Linked DNA regions of Novipirellula artificiosorum. The protein of the gene in region 2 binds, or shares a complex with, the protein of the main gene of each other region. Links are inferred from orthologs where the notes say so. Each region holds a gene or a part of one and is shown on either strand. Other genes may lie near its edges.

Region 1 (7,998 bases), on a different replicon or contig from region 2:
CCGGAATCGCAACGCGGTTGTTTTGATCAGCCGCGAAACCACTAATACTCATGGCCGGTCGAGCCGGAATCGACAGCAGCAGCGCTGACCTTGCTTTCGACGGCTTGGCGAACCGTCCGTTCGTCGATCTCTTTTTTCAATCGAGCGATCGCTTCGGCCATCGGCATCGATCCGAGGTCACCCTCGATGCGGTCGCGAAGTGCGACATGCCCGGCTTCGGCTTCTTTGGGACCGACGACGGCCATGTAGTTCACCAAATCCAATTGGGCATTTCGGATTTTGGCTTGCACCTTACCATCGTTGTTATCGATCGTCACTTTCAACCCCGCTTCGTCGAATTGCTTCGCGACCGCGACGGCATAGTCGATCGATTTGTCGCTCAATGGCAACACACGGATCTGCTCCGGCGACAACCACATCGGGAACGCCCCTGCGAAATGCTCGATTAACATTCCGGTGAACCGTTCCATCGAACCAAAAGGAGCGCGATGGATCATCACCGGCCGATGAGTCGAGTTGTCGTTGCCGGTGTATTCGAGTTTGAAACGTTCGGGCAAGTTATAGTCGAGCTGGACCGTCCCGAGTTGCCAGGATCGGCCGATGCAGTCGCTGACCATGAAGTCAGCTTTCGGTCCATAGAAGGCGGCTTCGCCTTGCTCCTCGTTGAATTGCAACCCCGACGATTGCATCACTCCGCGGAGGGCATTTTCGGCATGGTCCCAATTCTCTTCACTGCCAACATACTTGTCACTTTTGGGATCACGTAAAGACAGTTGCACACGATAATCCTTCAGCCCAACCGCTTCCAGGACGAATTTGGTGAGGTCGATCGTTGCCTTGAATTCTGCCTCCACTTGTTCGGCGGTGCAAAAGATGTGGGCGTCGTCTTGAGTCAATCCTCGAACGCGAAGCATTCCGTTCAGTTCACCGGTTTGTTCGTGACGATAGACGGTTCCGAATTCGAATAGCCGCAGTGGCAATTGCCGGTACGATCGTGGTTGTGCCTTGAACATGTGACAGTGATGCGGACAATTCATTGGCTTGACGAGGTATCGCTCATGAACCTTTTGCCAACGATGCAATGCATCACGTTTTGCCTCGTTGGATGCCGAGGGTTTGTAGTCAGGGATTTCCGCGCCGAGTACCTTGGCCGCTTCCATCAATTTCTCTTCGCCGTCGGCATCGAGCGTCCCAGCTTCGAGTCGTTGACTCCATGCGTCGATCATTCCACCTGCTTCACTACCAAACAGTGGCGAAAATTGGCTGTCGCGATAATAGGGGAAATGCCCGCTGGTTTCATACAGCTCCACGCGGCCGATGTGGGGACTGTAAACCGGGTCATAGCCGCGCGACAGCAACTCCTTGCGGAGGAAGTCTTCAAGAGTACTTCGCACGCGGGCGCCCTTGGGCAACCACAAACAGAGCCCTTGACCCACCTCGGGATTGATCGCGAACAGGCCATGTTGTTTGCCGAGCACCCGGTGGTCGCGGCGGCGTGCTTCTTCGAGTCGTTCAAGGTAGCTCGCGAGTTCTTTCTTGTCGAAGAACGCGGTGCCGTACAGACGTTGCAGTTGGCGGCCCGAGGCGTCACCTTTCCAATAGGCACCGGCGATACTCATCAACTTGATCGCTTTGATCTTGCCTGCATCCGGAATGTGCGGCCCGCGGCAAAGGTCGACGAATTCCCCTTGTCGATAGAAACTGACAGTCGCCTGATCACCGAGTCCCGTGTCGATGTGTTCGACCTTCAAATCTTGATCGAGATCCTCGCATAGTTTCCTCGCTTCGTCGCGATCGAGAATGAACCGTTCGAAAGGTTCTTTGTCTTTGATGATTTTCTTAATCTCGGCTTCGATTTTTGGGAAATCATCCTCACTGATTTTTTCTGGGATATCGAAGTCGTAGTAGAATCCGCCAGAGGTGGTTGGGCCAAACGCGAGCGAGACGCCTTTGTAGAGCCGCATGATCGCACGGGCCATCACATGGGCCGCTGAGTGACGCAGCACATCGAGCGATTCCGCGTCGCGGTTGGTTAGCAGCCGCAGCGGAAGAGGCGCGTCCTCTTCCGCCAATTCGCCGAGCGGTCGGTTGGCATCGACGATCCGGCCGCCGACTTCGGCCGCCATCACGCTGCGGGCCAGGCCTTCGCTGATGCCTTTGGCGATGTCCATCGAAGTGGTGTGGGCGGGGTGTTTCGCCAGGGTGCCATCGGGTAGTTGAATTTGGATGATCGCGGCGGATGCGGTCGACATAGCAGATTTCACTCGAAATTTCGTTCAAAGAAGTGTTCATGCGATACGGAGGCATGAACGGGTAAGACAAGAATGATTGTTTTCATGGGGAAGCGTCAATCCCGAATCGTGATTGCCCCTGTTAGAGGGCGAGCCAACAACGAGGGTTCGGGCGATGGAGTGGTTTGAAACCCTGCAGATCTAGTCGTCAAAGAATGAACCCTGCTTGTCCCCCCCGCTGTTGGGGTTCGTCTTGGCCGGTCGCTTCTTGGCCCTTTTCTTTGCCGTTCGCTTCTTGCCCAAACGCTTCCCTTGCTTGGTTGAGGGGGCACTCTGCAGCGGGTTCTCGGCCCCAACCAACGGATCGCCTGCTTGGGTTCGATCGAGCCGCTCGCGAATTTTCTCGGCGTAAACTTCGGAAAGCTCCGTGCCAATGTACTTGCGGCCTAGCTTTTTGGCCACGACCAAGGTCGTACCGCTGCCGCTAAAGGGGTCGAAGACGACGTCGCCTTCGTTGGAACTCGCCCGGATAATACGCCCGAGTAATTGCTCGGGCATTTGGCAGCCATGAAAGCCTTCGCGTTCTTTGAAAGTTCCTGCCACCCGCGGGAAATACCACATGTCCCCGTTGGGCTGGAAACCCTCGGGCAAGTCCTGCGGCCGCAAAACCCAGGTGTTGTCCGGCAAGCGGCCTTTCGGATTCGCTCGTTTATCGCCGTAGACCAATTGCCGCGCCGAGGGAACGCGTATCGCCGGATCGTCGGCGTTGAACGTACAGAGTGTTGGATCCTTGACGAAGTGAAACAAATGGGTGTGCGAGCGGCTAAACCCAAACTTGCAATTCACGCCAAAGGTGTAGTACCAGATGACCCAACTACGGCAATGAAAGCCCAGCTCGCGAGTCGCGCAGACCTTCAATTCCGCCGCGTATTCATCGCCAATGGCCAACCAGAATGTCCCGCTCGGCTTGAGCACCCGGTGGACTCCACCGATCCACGTTTTGCACCAATCCAGGTAGTCTTGGTCGTTTCGTTTGTCCTCGTAAACGTCGTAATCGTATCCAATATTGAACGGTGGGTCGGCAAAACACAAATCGATCTTGCCCTTCTGCATGGCCGCCAATTTTTCGAGGCAATCGCCTTGATGGAGCTGATTGAGTTCGAGGCCCAAGGTACTTTTCTCTGATTGATTTGAGTTGTCCAGCGCTGGATCGGTGGAAATCCTAACAATTCCCTCTTTGAGTTCAACGCCCAACAAGAAAACGCTTCTGATCCGCAACCGAGGCAGGGTCAAGGTTTACCGAGTACTCCCACCGGATCGTGCCGGTTTGATTCGTTTCGGTGGGTTGGATCCGCAACCAATCGTTTTCCTGAATCAAGATCGAGTCCTTCCCTGGCTGGATGACGAATCGCGGATCCACTGGGTATTGGCTTCCCAATGATTCTGGGGTTTGCCTGCAGCGACAGGCCAATTCGAATTTGAGCGTTGCCCAATCGACCGATTCCACCCACTGGACACTGATGCTCCAGTGGCTCGTGCCGGCTCCTCCCACCCCTAATAAGGCGTCCATTGCCAACAAGGAGTCGCCCGATCGCAGACTCTCGAGCGAGAGTTGTTGGATCGGTGGCGAACAAGGCCAGGCAACGTCGTCGCTGGCGTTGACACAGGGAAGGGAAGCGACGGGTGTGCCATGCTGATCGTAGCCCACCAATGCGTGCGCAAATCGATCGACATCCCAAGAGAATTCAACGGACAACCGACCATCGAAAGAGGTCATCGACAAGGGCGCCGGATTCATGTGTTCACCTCAGCGGTCTGCTCGTTCAGCTTCGAGAATGCCTCGAGCAGTTTCAGGCCATCGGTTTGGCTTTTTTCAGGATGGAATTGAGTCGCATACAAGTTGTCACGCCATACCATGGCACAAAAGGGGCCCCCGTAATCACATTCCAAGGCCACGATTGACGAATCGGTTGGCCGCACATAATAGGAGTGAACGAAGTAAAAATGAGTTGATGCCGTAACGCCGTGGAGAATCGGCGCATCGCTGCAGCGGGAAACCGTATTCCATCCCATGTGCGGGACCTTCATCCCAGAGGGCAATTCGAAGCGAACGACGTCTCCTTGCAAAACCCCAAGTCCTTCGTATTCGCCATGTTCAAAGCCACGTTCAAAGAGGAGTTGTAGCCCAAGGCAGATACCAAGGAAGGGTCGTCCCGACGCGATGAAATCACGAATCGGTTGAGCCAAGTCGCGTCGATTGATTTCAGCCATCGCGTCGCCGAATGCGCCAACCCCAGGCAAGATCAATTGGTCGGCACCGGCAATCTGACCGGGATCCGAACTAATCTGGGCCGAGCCACCGACGCGTTCGATTCCTTTTTGAACGCTTCGGAGATTCCCCATTTGGTAATCGACGATGGTAATCATGGTGGTTTCGGTCTTCGCAAAAGCAGAGGAAGTGACACGGCGGGACACCGCTATCCGACCATATCGGCGAAGACACATTTTCGCAACCAGCGGTTCGTTGCAGCGTTGCCGATCCTTAGGAGGTCAACGCCATGTCGACCACTTCGATCACATCTCGGCCCGATCGCCGCCGCGCCCATTGTTTCAGTTCAAATTGAGCGGCCCATGCATTGTGGCAGACCTTGGCCCACCATCGAGGGGCGACGATTCGCAATTCAAGCATCCGCGTCGGTGTCGCACCGAGTTGCTTCTTGTAGGGCTCGTCACCACGCAAGAAATCAACCCCCCTCATCTGATGCTGATGAGCGTATTTCAGCGTTTCAGTACTCAAGATTTTACCGGGTTCATATTTCGCAGCCTTCGGATCGTAGCCGGTGCTGTAAACGTACAAAAAGTCATTGGCGCCGACGAAATTCAACGAGCTACCAATACACTCTCCATCGAGTAGCACTTCCAACAAATGCAAGCGGTCCCGAGCTAGCATGTCGGCTGCAGCGGCATGAATGAATTCACGCTGATTCGGATCCGCATAGCTTCCTGGTTTGCCCACGGCATTCCATCGACGTTGATGCAGATCAATCATGCGATTGAGGCATTGGCGCAGTTGCTCTGGACGATCCGCCCGCTGCAAATGCATCCCCTCGGTCGTTTCCACGCGAGATCCAAGCAGACGGTGTTTTCGTCGAGTACGACGGCTTTGCGTCCCGAGCCAAGCGTCCCATGATTCGCTGCACTCCAACAGCCATGTGTGCATTCGAGATTGGGCATGGACGATTGCTCCGGCATCTTGTAGCGAGGCGGCAAACCGCTTCATGACCCGGTCGTCGTCGCTCACTCCGTCGATCTCAATTCTTTCCCAAGCGTGGTCTTTGCTGCTGGCTTCAGCAATCAGAAAGGTGGCCATCGCTCCGGCAATGGCCTCGCCCTGATCCGGCTTGGCCAGCACCGAGGTGAAGTCGCTACAGGCGTTGTTGCCACCGAGAAAACAGAGCGTGCTGGGAGAGGTTGGATTACGATAAAAAGGCATCAAACCGCAGACGCAGCCCCGCGCATCGTGAGCGACCAGCACATAAGCCTCGTGGTCGCGGGCAAACTGGCTCCACCAGGACTTCAACCAGGAGGTTTCTCGAAACGGGATTCCGCCGGCGAGGGCATCCCAGCGGTCGCCATTCTCGAAAAGCTCGACCAAGCTGTCAGACCGTTCAATGCGATACATACTGTTGTCTCGAAAACCGACTCGAATATTTTCAGAATGGGAGTGCGATACCAAAAGGACTACACTAAAGATGAAAATGCTCTTGCTGGCACAAAATGGAGGAAGTGGCACAAGGGGTTCCCAAAAATCTAGCCCCTGCGTTTGCTCCAGCGGGTTACGAATGGGTGGTTTCGCGTACAATGCAGACGTCGCATCGGCGTCCAGCTACGATGACCGGCATCATCGTATTAATCGTACACTCGTGAAATTGCCGTATAGGTTTGAATGACGTATGCATTTGCTCTCGAAACCGCTCCATCGATTTGTTCGCAACACGCTCGTTTGCCTTGTCGGCATGGCGGGACTCGCCCCAATTGCCTCAGGGGAAACTCCGCCCGTAAATTGGTCCGGGTTTCGTGGCATGGAGACAAATGGATATGTTGAGGATGGCACGTTGCCTACCGCGTGGACCGACCAAGACTACGTTTGGCGACACAAGCTGCCTTCGACCGATGTCGGATCGATGGCAATCGCTGCAGGCCGTGTTTTCTATCTGACGGCGGACCCTGCGAACCACTCGATCGCTCTCGAGGCAATCGATCTGGATACCGGAAAGGTGGTTTTCAGCAGACCCTATCCCCATACGGTCGCTAAGATTCACAACCGTAATACCTATGCATCGAGCACACCGACCGTGGACGACCGTGGTGTGGTCGTGGCCTGGAGTGATCCGAAGCACACGATGCTGAAGAGCTTCGATCACGACGGCAACGAGCTTTGGTCGCGAGACTTGGGTACTTGGCAAAGCCAACACGGATTCGGCACCTCGCCGCAACTGTTTGGCTCGATGGTGCTATTGCTCAATTCGCAACAAGGCGAGCAGCTGGACCCTGGCGAAACCGCCGGGCGAAGCCGGATGATCGCCGTCGACCGGGCCACGGGAAAAACCCTTTGGGAGACGCCGCTGAAAACAACAAGGACCTGCTATGGCGTTCCTGCCATCTACAAAAATGTCGATGGGACCACCCAGGTGATCGATGCCAATACCGGCAACGGCATGTTCGGGCTTGATGCCAAGACGGGCGAAATGATTTGGAGCTTACCAGTGTTCGAAATGCGATGCTGCAGCACTCCGGTCTTGGTGGGAGATCTCGCAATCGCCTCAGCCGGAAGCGGCGGTGGCGGGAACCACTTGGTGGCGGTGCGAATTCCTGCGACGGCGGATCAATTGCCCGAGCAAGTCTATCGAATCGATCGAGGCGCTCCCTACGTTCCGACTGCCTCGGTCAAAGACGGCCGTCTGTTCCTCGTCGATGATAGAGGGGTCGCATCTTGTGCAGACGCCGCAGAGGGCAAAATGATTTGGTCCAAGCGGATCGGCGGCAATTTCGGTGCTTCCCCCATTATTGTTGGAGACACGCTGCTGATCATCAGCCTCGACGGTAAGGCCACGCTGTTGCGAGCGAGTGAACGTTTTGAGAAACTCGGTGAGGTCGACTTGGGGGGGCCGGTTGGGGCGACGCCTGCGTTTGCCCAAGGGCGTTTGTTGTTGCGTGTCGGAGATGAGATTCGCTGTCTTGGCGGAAGGGAGTTTTAGGGTTTTGCAGAAGATAGAAAATGTCCTTGACGTTGAAATCAATGCCACGCGGCTGATCGATTGGCTGCGTCCGCTGGGGCGTGTGACCATTGCATTTTCCGGTGGCGTTGACAGCAGTGTGGTTGCCGCTGCTGCGCTGCGCGCGGACCTCAGCCGAGCGGTCGCCGTCACGGGATCTTCCGCAAGCGTCTCACAGTGGCAGATTGAATGGGCGCAGCGGATTGCGACCCAGATCGGCATCGAACATCATGTCGTGTCGACAAGTGAAGGCAGTGATGCCGATTACGTTCGCAACGACGCAAAGCGATGTTTTTATTGCAAACAGACGCTCTATCGGACGCTGTCGCAGCTCGTCGATCAGTGCGGCGACACGGTGTTGATTTCTGGAACCAACGCAGAGGACCTCGGTGATTATCGACCCGGGATCGAAGCGGGGAAATTAGCCTCCGTCAAAACGCCACTCGCCGATTTGGGGTTTGACAAGAGCGACGTCCGTCAGCTTGCTCGCT
Region 2 (7,802 bases):
GATGTCGACCCAAGGGACGGGCACCGCACCCGCGGTAGCCGCCATCGCACTGGAGGCCAGAATCTGGCGTCGAGAGTTCTTTTGCCGCAAACTGGTGGGGTCACCGTCGGTGTCCTTCAACGCGAGCAGCGCTTGGCGGTATGCATGCGGCAGTTGCGCGAGGATGGCGTCCTTCAGTCGCCGTCCCCCAAAGTTTGGATCGGCGAAACCGTCTTCGATTCGTGTCAAGTCAACGGGGACGATCCCATCACAGAGCCCAGCAAACTGCTTGGTCTTTTCATCCACCAGTGATTGCAACGAAGACGGCAAGGGAGACATCGAGTCAAAGGGATCCGCACCCTCCGACACATCAACCCGTCCCGTCGCCTCGTGCAGGCAGGTCAGCACCAAGATGACTGGACGCTCAGGTGCATCCTTGCGAATTCTACGCAACGGTTCGATCAAAGAATCGAGTGCATGGTCAGCGACCCGAGTGGTTACAATCATCAATTGAGTCGACTGCGAAAAACGACGGAGGTCATCGCGCGGGTCGTACCCCGCTTCGGCGAGTCCTCGGGTATCGAGGAAGCTCAACAGCGGTTCCAACGAATCCGGAAAATCAAATCGCCGTGAGGTCTTCGTTTCGGGACGATAGCCTTCTCCGATCGAAGCTTCTTCGGCACCGGTTAAAAACTGAACGATGGAGCTCTTGCCGCTGCCGGTCTTGCCGAACAGCCAAATCGAAGGTATCGGTGATTTCTCTCGCAGCTCATCGATCTGTTTCGCGTATGTTTCGTCGTCGCTAGGACCCTTGGAACGCAGGTTCCACCATGAAAATGCCATTGTGTTGCTTAAGCCGTTCTAAATCATTTGGCTTGGTCGGATTGATGCGACGTCAAGAAGTCGACCGCGAATTTTCGGGCGTCCGCGTTGTTCATCAGAAAACTGTGTAGCACGGGAACCGTGTGGAAGGCCTTGCTACCCTCAAGCGAAGCTTCTTCGATGCTGACCACAAAATCGCTCGCACCGTCGACCAAAGGGTTCTGGACCGAGTTGTCCGAGACGTCGCCTGCGATGATGGCAAACGGAAACGGCGGTGTCCCCAATTTCTTTTCGAATGTTTCCCATTCGGGGCCAAGCTCCAAGCCACCTTTGCCTGTGACCCAACCATACAAGCTGTTCGTCGACAACCGGCGAGCAATTGCAGCTCCGTTGTTCGGTGGGCCAAGCATGACCATCGCTTCGCAACGTGGCAAAATCCCTTTCGGATCACCGTCACGCTGAAGATCGCCAATCAGGTGCCGGACCACGATGTTGCCCATGCTGTGCCCGACAAAGTTGATACGCGTTTCGTTCGGCAAACCCTCGACCACTTCACGAAGTGCGGCGGCATGCTCACCGATCGATTCACGCGTGCTGGCGTAGGCAAACCGAATGATCTCGGTGTCGCTCTGTTGTAGCAAATCGTGTTCGAGTGATTTCATCGAGTGATGGGTTCGCATCAGCCCATGCAGCAGCAGGGTGACGCGTCTTGTTTCCGTCTTCGAAACCGCTTGTTCGGTCAAACAGGTGTCACATTCCGCTCGCGTGCCCCACGTCAAACGGACGTCGTCGGGGTCGAGTAGACGCCAATGCTTGGTTAACGTGTTTTGTTGGATGCGATATCCGTGATCCCATAGGTGGTCGGTCCACCACTGGGTCCCCCCCGCGGTTTTGTTTAGCAAGTTCATTGGATTGGCAAACCCTGTTTCGTCCGATTCGTCTTGTTCGTTTTGTTCGTTTTGTTCGTTTTGTTCGTTTTGTTCGTTTTGTTCGTTTTGTTCGTTTTGTTCGTTTTGTTCGTTTTGTTCGGGGGGATTCTGCACCGTGTGCTCCGTCAGGAAGGGATTGAGAGTCGGCTGCTGCGAGTTCAGTGCGTTGGGCACCAGCAGGAGAATCAAAAGGATCAGCGGGTAGATTCGGTGCATGACATTGGAGCGTTGGAGTTCGGAAGGTTGGCGTAAGTGGCTAGAGCCCATCGTTCCCGCGATTCTTCGCACAGCGAGTCCTGTAGCCGTTGTCACCGAAATTTGTGTTATTTCAACACGATTCTAGCGACCAACGGGAGCGGGCAAACGCAATTCGAGGGGTAGCTCGCTTCGCTGCGGCCGTGCCGCTTTAAGGTGTTTTAGCAGGTTTATCGCTCGGCGTTCGCCACGATGTAGCCGAGAAACTCTTGCTCGGTCACAATCCGAATCGGACCGCCTGCGGCTTGGTAAGCGTTGGCGGTTTCCTCCTTGACGCTGAGGGTTCGACCCGCCACGGCGGTCTGCGGTGCACGATTTCCTACCACCAGCATATCGGTTTCCTTGGTGACCTTGTTTTGGCATAGGCCTCCTAATCGCGATGCCAACTGCTCGGCATCTTGGCGGTCGAGCGATGCCAAATGGCCGGTAAAAACAATCGTTTGCCCTGAAAGCGGGCGAATGAACTCGGCACGGACCAGCAGCCGCTGCAAATCTAACAAGGACTGCAAGCCGCTCGATTCATCCTCACTGGGTTGGGATGCAGTGGGGGGCGGCTTCATCTTCCTCGGGCTGCGCAGCTTCGCAGGGCCCTTTTTGCCCCATGGACCCGCCGTCCCACGCGACAGTTTTAGCGACTGCTCCAATTGCTCGAGCGTTGAAACTTGACGAGCAATCCCGGCGGCGAGCAAGATTTTGGCGCAGGCGATGGAATCTTCCAATGCATCATGATGGCGGAATTCGACGCCAAGCCAATCCGATAACGGCTTCAGCCCAAATCGTGGCCGTTTCGGCCAAGTTTGCCGAGCGATCGAACGGGTGCAGGTGTAATCCAGGTCAGGGACCGCCAATCGGTGGCTCTTCAAGCACGCGCTGAGCACGCCAATGTCGAACGCCGCATTGTGAGCGACCAAGCAACGTTGTCCGGGGCCCTTAGCGCCGAGACCCAAGAACGCCGCCATGCTGTCCCATTGGTCGGCAAAGTTGCCTTCATGCTCGACGTCATCGGGGACGATCCCGTGGACCTCGATGTTGAAAGGGCTAAAGTAGAAGGGTTCCGGCCGAATCATCCACATTTTCGAGTCCGAAATGACGCCATCGCGAACGACCACGGCTGCTAATTGGCAGGCGCTGTCGGGCCTTCGATTAGCGGTTTCAAAATCAATGGCGATAAAGTTAGCCGCGAACGTCATGTCGAGATTTTATGACTGAAGCAACGTGATTGTCCATGACGGATTGTAGCGAAACGAATGTCCAGCTGGCTCTCCAGCGACTGGTTGACCCCGCGATCCGCGTCCTGCGAATCCGCGAAGTGGGCGGCGGTTGCATCAGTGCGTCGATGCGAGTCGACTTGGATCCAGACTCGTTCTCTGCCTCAACGGTTTTTGTGAAAACAAATTGTCCCGAATTTTGCGACAACTTCCTCTGCGAATGCGACGGATTGGACTCCCTATCGAGTGCGGAAGCGATCACGGTGCCCCGCCCGCTTGCATCGGGGGAAGCAGTCGGTGGATCATGGCTGGTGACACCGTGGGTCGAAACGGGCTCACGGCCTCAGTCGTTTTACCCTGAATTCGGCCAACAATTGGCACGGCTGCACCAGACCACCGCGGGGGACCCAATCGGATGGCCGCGAGATAACTATTTGGGGGCAGCGAAACAGAAAAACGGAACGGCTGCGACAACTTGGCCCGACTTTCTTTCTGAAAATCGCATCGGTTTCCAACTTCGCTGGGCGGTGGATCAACGTTTGGCGGATCACCGGTTAAAAACCGACTGCCAAGCGATTGTGGACAAAATGGGGGACCTGCTCAAGGGGCGGCGGGAAGAGACGTCACTCTTGCACGGCGATCTGTGGAGCGGCAACTACCTTTGTGACTCGGCTGGGCAACCGGTCCTGATCGATCCAGCGGTCTATCGAGGATGTCATGAAGCCGAATTCGGCATGATTCGGCTGTTCGGGTCTTGTCCCGAATCGTTTTACGAAGCCTATCAACAAACGTGGCCGATGAGGGATGGTTGGCAACGCCGAACAAGCGTCTATGTTTTATATCACTTACTGAATCATTTGAACCTTTTCGGCAGCGGCTACGCAGGGCAATGCCGAAGCGTTGCCGCCGAAGTGTTGCGGGCGACTTGATTGATGGAGCGACGGACCGTTCACGGGCTGCCTACTTCCGAACGAATTCTTGAGAGACCAGCATTATGCTCGCAGCGCGGGTGATTCCTTGTTTAGATGTTCACGGCGGTCGTGTGGTGAAGGGGACCAATTTTGTTAACCTTCGCGACGCGGGCGATCCGGTGGAAGTCGCTCGGCGCTACGAAGCCGAGGGGGCCGATGAATTGGTGTTCTTGGACATTACGGCTAGCCACGAGGATCGCGACATCATTCTCGATGTCGTTCGTCGTACGGCCGAGCAGGTGTTCATGCCGCTGACGGTCGGTGGTGGCATCCGCACGATCGAGGACGTGCGTGCGTTGCTGTCGGCGGGATGCGACAAGGTATCGATCAATTCAACCGCATGCAAAGAACCCGAGTTTGTTCGCCGAGCCGCCGACCGTTTTGGCAGCCAGTGCATCGTCGTGAATATTGACCCCAAGCGAGTGAAGCGGGATGGCGAAGAATTCTGGGAAGTCCACATCAATGGGGGGCGAACGCCAACGGGGCGTCAGGCAGTCCAGTGGGCCAAGGAGGTCGAGCAACTTGGGGCAGGCGAAATCGTGCTGACCAGCATGGATGCCGACGGAACCTGCGACGGTTATGATTTGCCGATCACGTCGGCTGTCAGCGAGGCGGTGAATATCCCAGTGGTCGCGAGTGGTGGGGCCGGCTGTCCTCAGCATTTGGCCGATGCGATCAAGATTGGAAAAGCCGACGCCGCCTTAGCGGCCAGCATTTTTCACTTTGGCCAGTACACGATTTCGGAAACAAAACAGGTGATGCGAGAGGCAGGGATTCCGGTCCGATTGCCGTCACCCGGTTGACCAAAATCATGGGCAATGGGAAGTTTGTAGCAATTGTTGAACCCACGTTTCCTTCACTATGGTCAAGTCACCGTGTCTGACATCGTCCCTGTAAAGAATGCTCTGATTAGCGTAAGCGACAAACTTGGCTTGGCCGATTTTGCCATCGGGTTGGTCCAGTCCGGCGTCACGATCTATAGCACCGGCGGCACACGAAAACACCTTGAAGAATCCGGTGTGGCGGTGAAGGACATTGCCGAGTACACCGGATTCCCCGAGATGATGGATGGCCGCGTGAAGACGCTGCACCCCAAAGTCTTTGGTGGAATCCTTGGAATGCGTGACCGCCGTGACCACACCCAGAGCATGGCGGATCACGGAATGGTTGCTTTCGATGTGGTCGTCGTGAACCTGTATCCGTTCGAAGCCACTGCGGCACGCGTCGGTGCGACGCGTGAGGAATGCATCGAGCAGATCGACATCGGTGGCCCCAGCTTGGTTCGCGCGGCTGCAAAGAATCAAAATGACGTGGCGATCGTGACAAGTGCTCAGCAATACGGCGACGTCCTCGAACAGATGCATTTGTTCGGAGGAACAAACATGGAAATACGGCGGCGATTGGCTGCCGAAGCGTTCGAGCATACCGCCTGCTATGACCGCGCGATTGCGGACTACTTGCGTGGCGATGCGATGACGGGCGAGTTCCCCTCGTCGATGCATCTTTCCCTTTCGCGAAAAACTTCGCTTCGCTATGGCGAGAATCCACATCAACGAGCGGCGCTCTACAGCGACGCGTCGGTCAAATCGGCAAACTTGGTTTCGGCGCGCCAAATCAGTGGCAAGGAGTTGTCGTACAACAACCTGCTCGACCTCGACGCAGCGTTAGAAATTGTTCGCGGATTCGCTGAGCCGGCGGTGTCGGTGATCAAGCACAACAATCCCTGTGGTGCAGCAACGGGACCGAAGATCGCCGCGGCTTGTCAAAAAGCGATGGCAGGCGACCCGCTCAGTGCTTTTGGTTCCGTATTGGGGTTCAACCGAACGGTGGATGTCGAAACCGCGGAATTGTTGTGCGAGCCTGGTTTATTCTTGGAAGCGATCGTCGCACCCGATTTCGAAGCGAGTGCGGTGGGGTTGTTGACCACGCGGCCGCGATGGAAAGACAACGTACGGCTGATGCAAGTGGGACGACTCGACGGCACAGGGCCGGCGATTCAGCGACGATTCATCAGTGGCGGGATGTTGGTCCAAGATGCCGATCGCATGACCAGCGCCCCGCTGCAGTGGAAAACCGTCACCAACACGCAAGTGGGCGATAAGTTGTGGGACGACATCTCGTTTGCCTGGGAAATGGTTCGCCACGTCAAGAGCAACGCAATTGTGTTGGCCAAGGACGCGTCACTGATCGGTGTCGGCGCAGGACAGATGAGCCGTGTGGACAGCGTCGAAATTGCGATTGATAAAGCGGGCGACCGAGCGAGCGGTTCGGTGTTAGCATCCGATGCGTTTTTCCCCTTTCCGGATTCGATCGAAGCCGCCGCCGACGCGGGAGTGATTGCGGTGGTCCAGCCCGGTGGATCGCGACGGGATTCCGAGGTCATCGACGCTTGCAATCAGCATGGCATTCCCATGGTCTTGACCGGTCGGCGGCACTTTAAGCACTAATGTCCATCCTCGACAAAATCATCACCGAAACGCGTAACACGATTGCTCGCGACAAAGCGGTTCAATCGGAGCAAGAGCTCGAGGCCGCGATCCAAACGTTACCCCCATGTCGTGACTTTCTGAGTGCCTTGGCTGCGGGTGAGTCGGTTCAACTGATTGCGGAGGTCAAGCGAGCAAGCCCATCGGCCGGCATGATCCGCGAGGACTTTGATCCGGTCACGATTGCGAAGCACTATGCGGATGCCGGTGCCGCTTGCATCAGCGTGTTGACCGACGAGCCTTTCTTCAAAGGTTCACTCGAATTCTTGCGACTTGTCCGCGCAGCCGTGGATCTTCCGGTACTCCGTAAAGATTTCATCGTCGATCGCTATCAGTTGCTGCAAGCTCGGGCGGCTGGTGCCGATTGCGCGCTGTTGATTGCAGAGTGCTTGTCGCCAAACGAATTGAAGGAACTGCACGAGCAAGCCGTCGCCATCGGGCTGCAAACGCTGATCGAGTTGTTCGAGCCGTCGAACTTAGACGCTGTGTTGGCGACCGGGACACCCTTGGTGGGAATCAATAACCGCGATTTGAAAACGTTTCAGACCGATTTGAATCATACGATCCGCTTGCGAAAATCGATCCCCAACGACCGGTTGGTGGTTGGGGAAAGTGGCATTCGAACGCATGCCGATTTACTGCGTCTCGGTGCCGCAGGGGTCAAAGCGGTGTTGGTCGGCGAGTCGTTGATGCGGAAGCCCGATGTCGAGCAGGCGACGCGAGAGTTGCTCGGGGCGTAGCCGTCGGCAATCCTTCGAGACGGTTCTGGGGAGACTCAGGCGGCCAGCCTTGGTGACGGTACCGATCCTCAATAAACGGATCTTCCGCAGATTCGGTGGATCATCGCGTGGCTTATCGAAAAATTGGCTTATCTAAAAATTCTGTGGGTGAGGCCAAAACAATCGCTCCACCTTGCAACTCGCAGCGATTCCCCGAAAATGAGCCTCTTCTATCCAAATCACTCCTTGCCCCCTGGCCCCTCGATGCCTCAACCACGTCGCGCACTCTACGGTTCCCTCGAATGCATCGTTGTGGATGGAGGAGAAACGCCGACGATTCCGGTGATTCTCTGTCACGGGTACGGGGCACCGGGGACCGATTTGGTCGGGTTGGCCTTTGAATGGATCTCACTCCTCGGTGACGACGCCGGTG

What was found.
Region 1: the proteins of hisF (region 2) and hisH are in contact, whole or in part, in a crystal structure (PDB 6RU0), measured with the Thermotoga maritima proteins. The link is inferred for Novipirellula artificiosorum from one-to-one orthologs. Residues at the interface, in WP_004080486.1 of Thermotoga maritima: Met1, Leu2, Ala3, Arg5, Ser40, Glu41, Asp45, Glu46, Ala70, Glu71, Ile73, Asp74, Ile75, Pro76, Phe77, Asp98, Lys99, Ser122, Gln123, Glu161, Thr195, Leu196, Asn247, Arg249, Glu251; in WP_004080484.1 of Thermotoga maritima: Asn15, Arg18, Arg22, Arg117, Leu118, Pro119, His120, Met121, Gly122, Trp123, Asn124, Asn134, Gly135, Tyr136, Tyr138, Val140, Tyr158, Glu180, Lys181, Ser182, Ser183, Lys184, Ile185.

The regions. Positions count from the first base shown.
Region 1 is NZ_SJPV01000006.1:124,139-132,136, reverse strand. Bases 2,843-5,788 are described here. They hold hisH (imidazole glycerol phosphate synthase subunit HisH), read right to left. Parts: upstream 4,659-5,788; coding sequence 4,026-4,658; downstream 2,843-4,025. Other genes in these bases: Poly41_RS17385 (GNAT family N-acetyltransferase), read right to left, coding at 4,774-5,788; Poly41_RS17395 (hypothetical protein), read right to left, coding at 3,475-4,029; Poly41_RS17400 (DNA-methyltransferase), read right to left, coding at 2,843-3,401. In the rest of the region: Poly41_RS17410 (ATP-binding protein), read left to right, coding at 1-26; thrS (threonine--tRNA ligase), read right to left, coding at 42-2,252; more of Poly41_RS17400, read right to left, coding at 2,433-2,842; more of Poly41_RS17385, read right to left, coding at 5,789-5,913; Poly41_RS17380 (outer membrane protein assembly factor BamB family protein), read left to right, coding at 6,185-7,489; ATP-dependent sacrificial sulfur transferase LarE, read left to right, coding at 7,494-7,998. UniProt on the Escherichia coli protein: IGPS catalyzes the conversion of PRFAR and glutamine to IGP, AICAR and glutamate. The HisH subunit catalyzes the hydrolysis of glutamine to glutamate and ammonia as part of the synthesis of IGP and AICAR.
Region 2 is NZ_SJPV01000008.1:216,636-224,437, forward strand. The notes cover bases 3,328-6,077. They hold hisF (imidazole glycerol phosphate synthase subunit HisF), read left to right. Parts: upstream 3,328-4,187; coding sequence 4,188-4,967; downstream 4,968-6,077. Other genes in these bases: Poly41_RS21280 (fructosamine kinase family protein), read left to right, coding at 3,328-4,122; purH (bifunctional phosphoribosylaminoimidazolecarboxamide formyltransferase/IMP cyclohydrolase), read left to right, coding at 5,040-6,077. In the rest of the region: Poly41_RS21265 (YcjF family protein), read right to left, coding at 1-822; Poly41_RS21270 (esterase/lipase family protein), read right to left, coding at 846-1,946; Poly41_RS21275 (exonuclease domain-containing protein), read right to left, coding at 2,156-3,175; more of Poly41_RS21280, read left to right, coding at 3,211-3,327; more of purH, read left to right, coding at 6,078-6,611; indole-3-glycerol phosphate synthase TrpC, read left to right, coding at 6,611-7,390; Poly41_RS21300 (alpha/beta hydrolase), read left to right, coding at 7,634-7,802.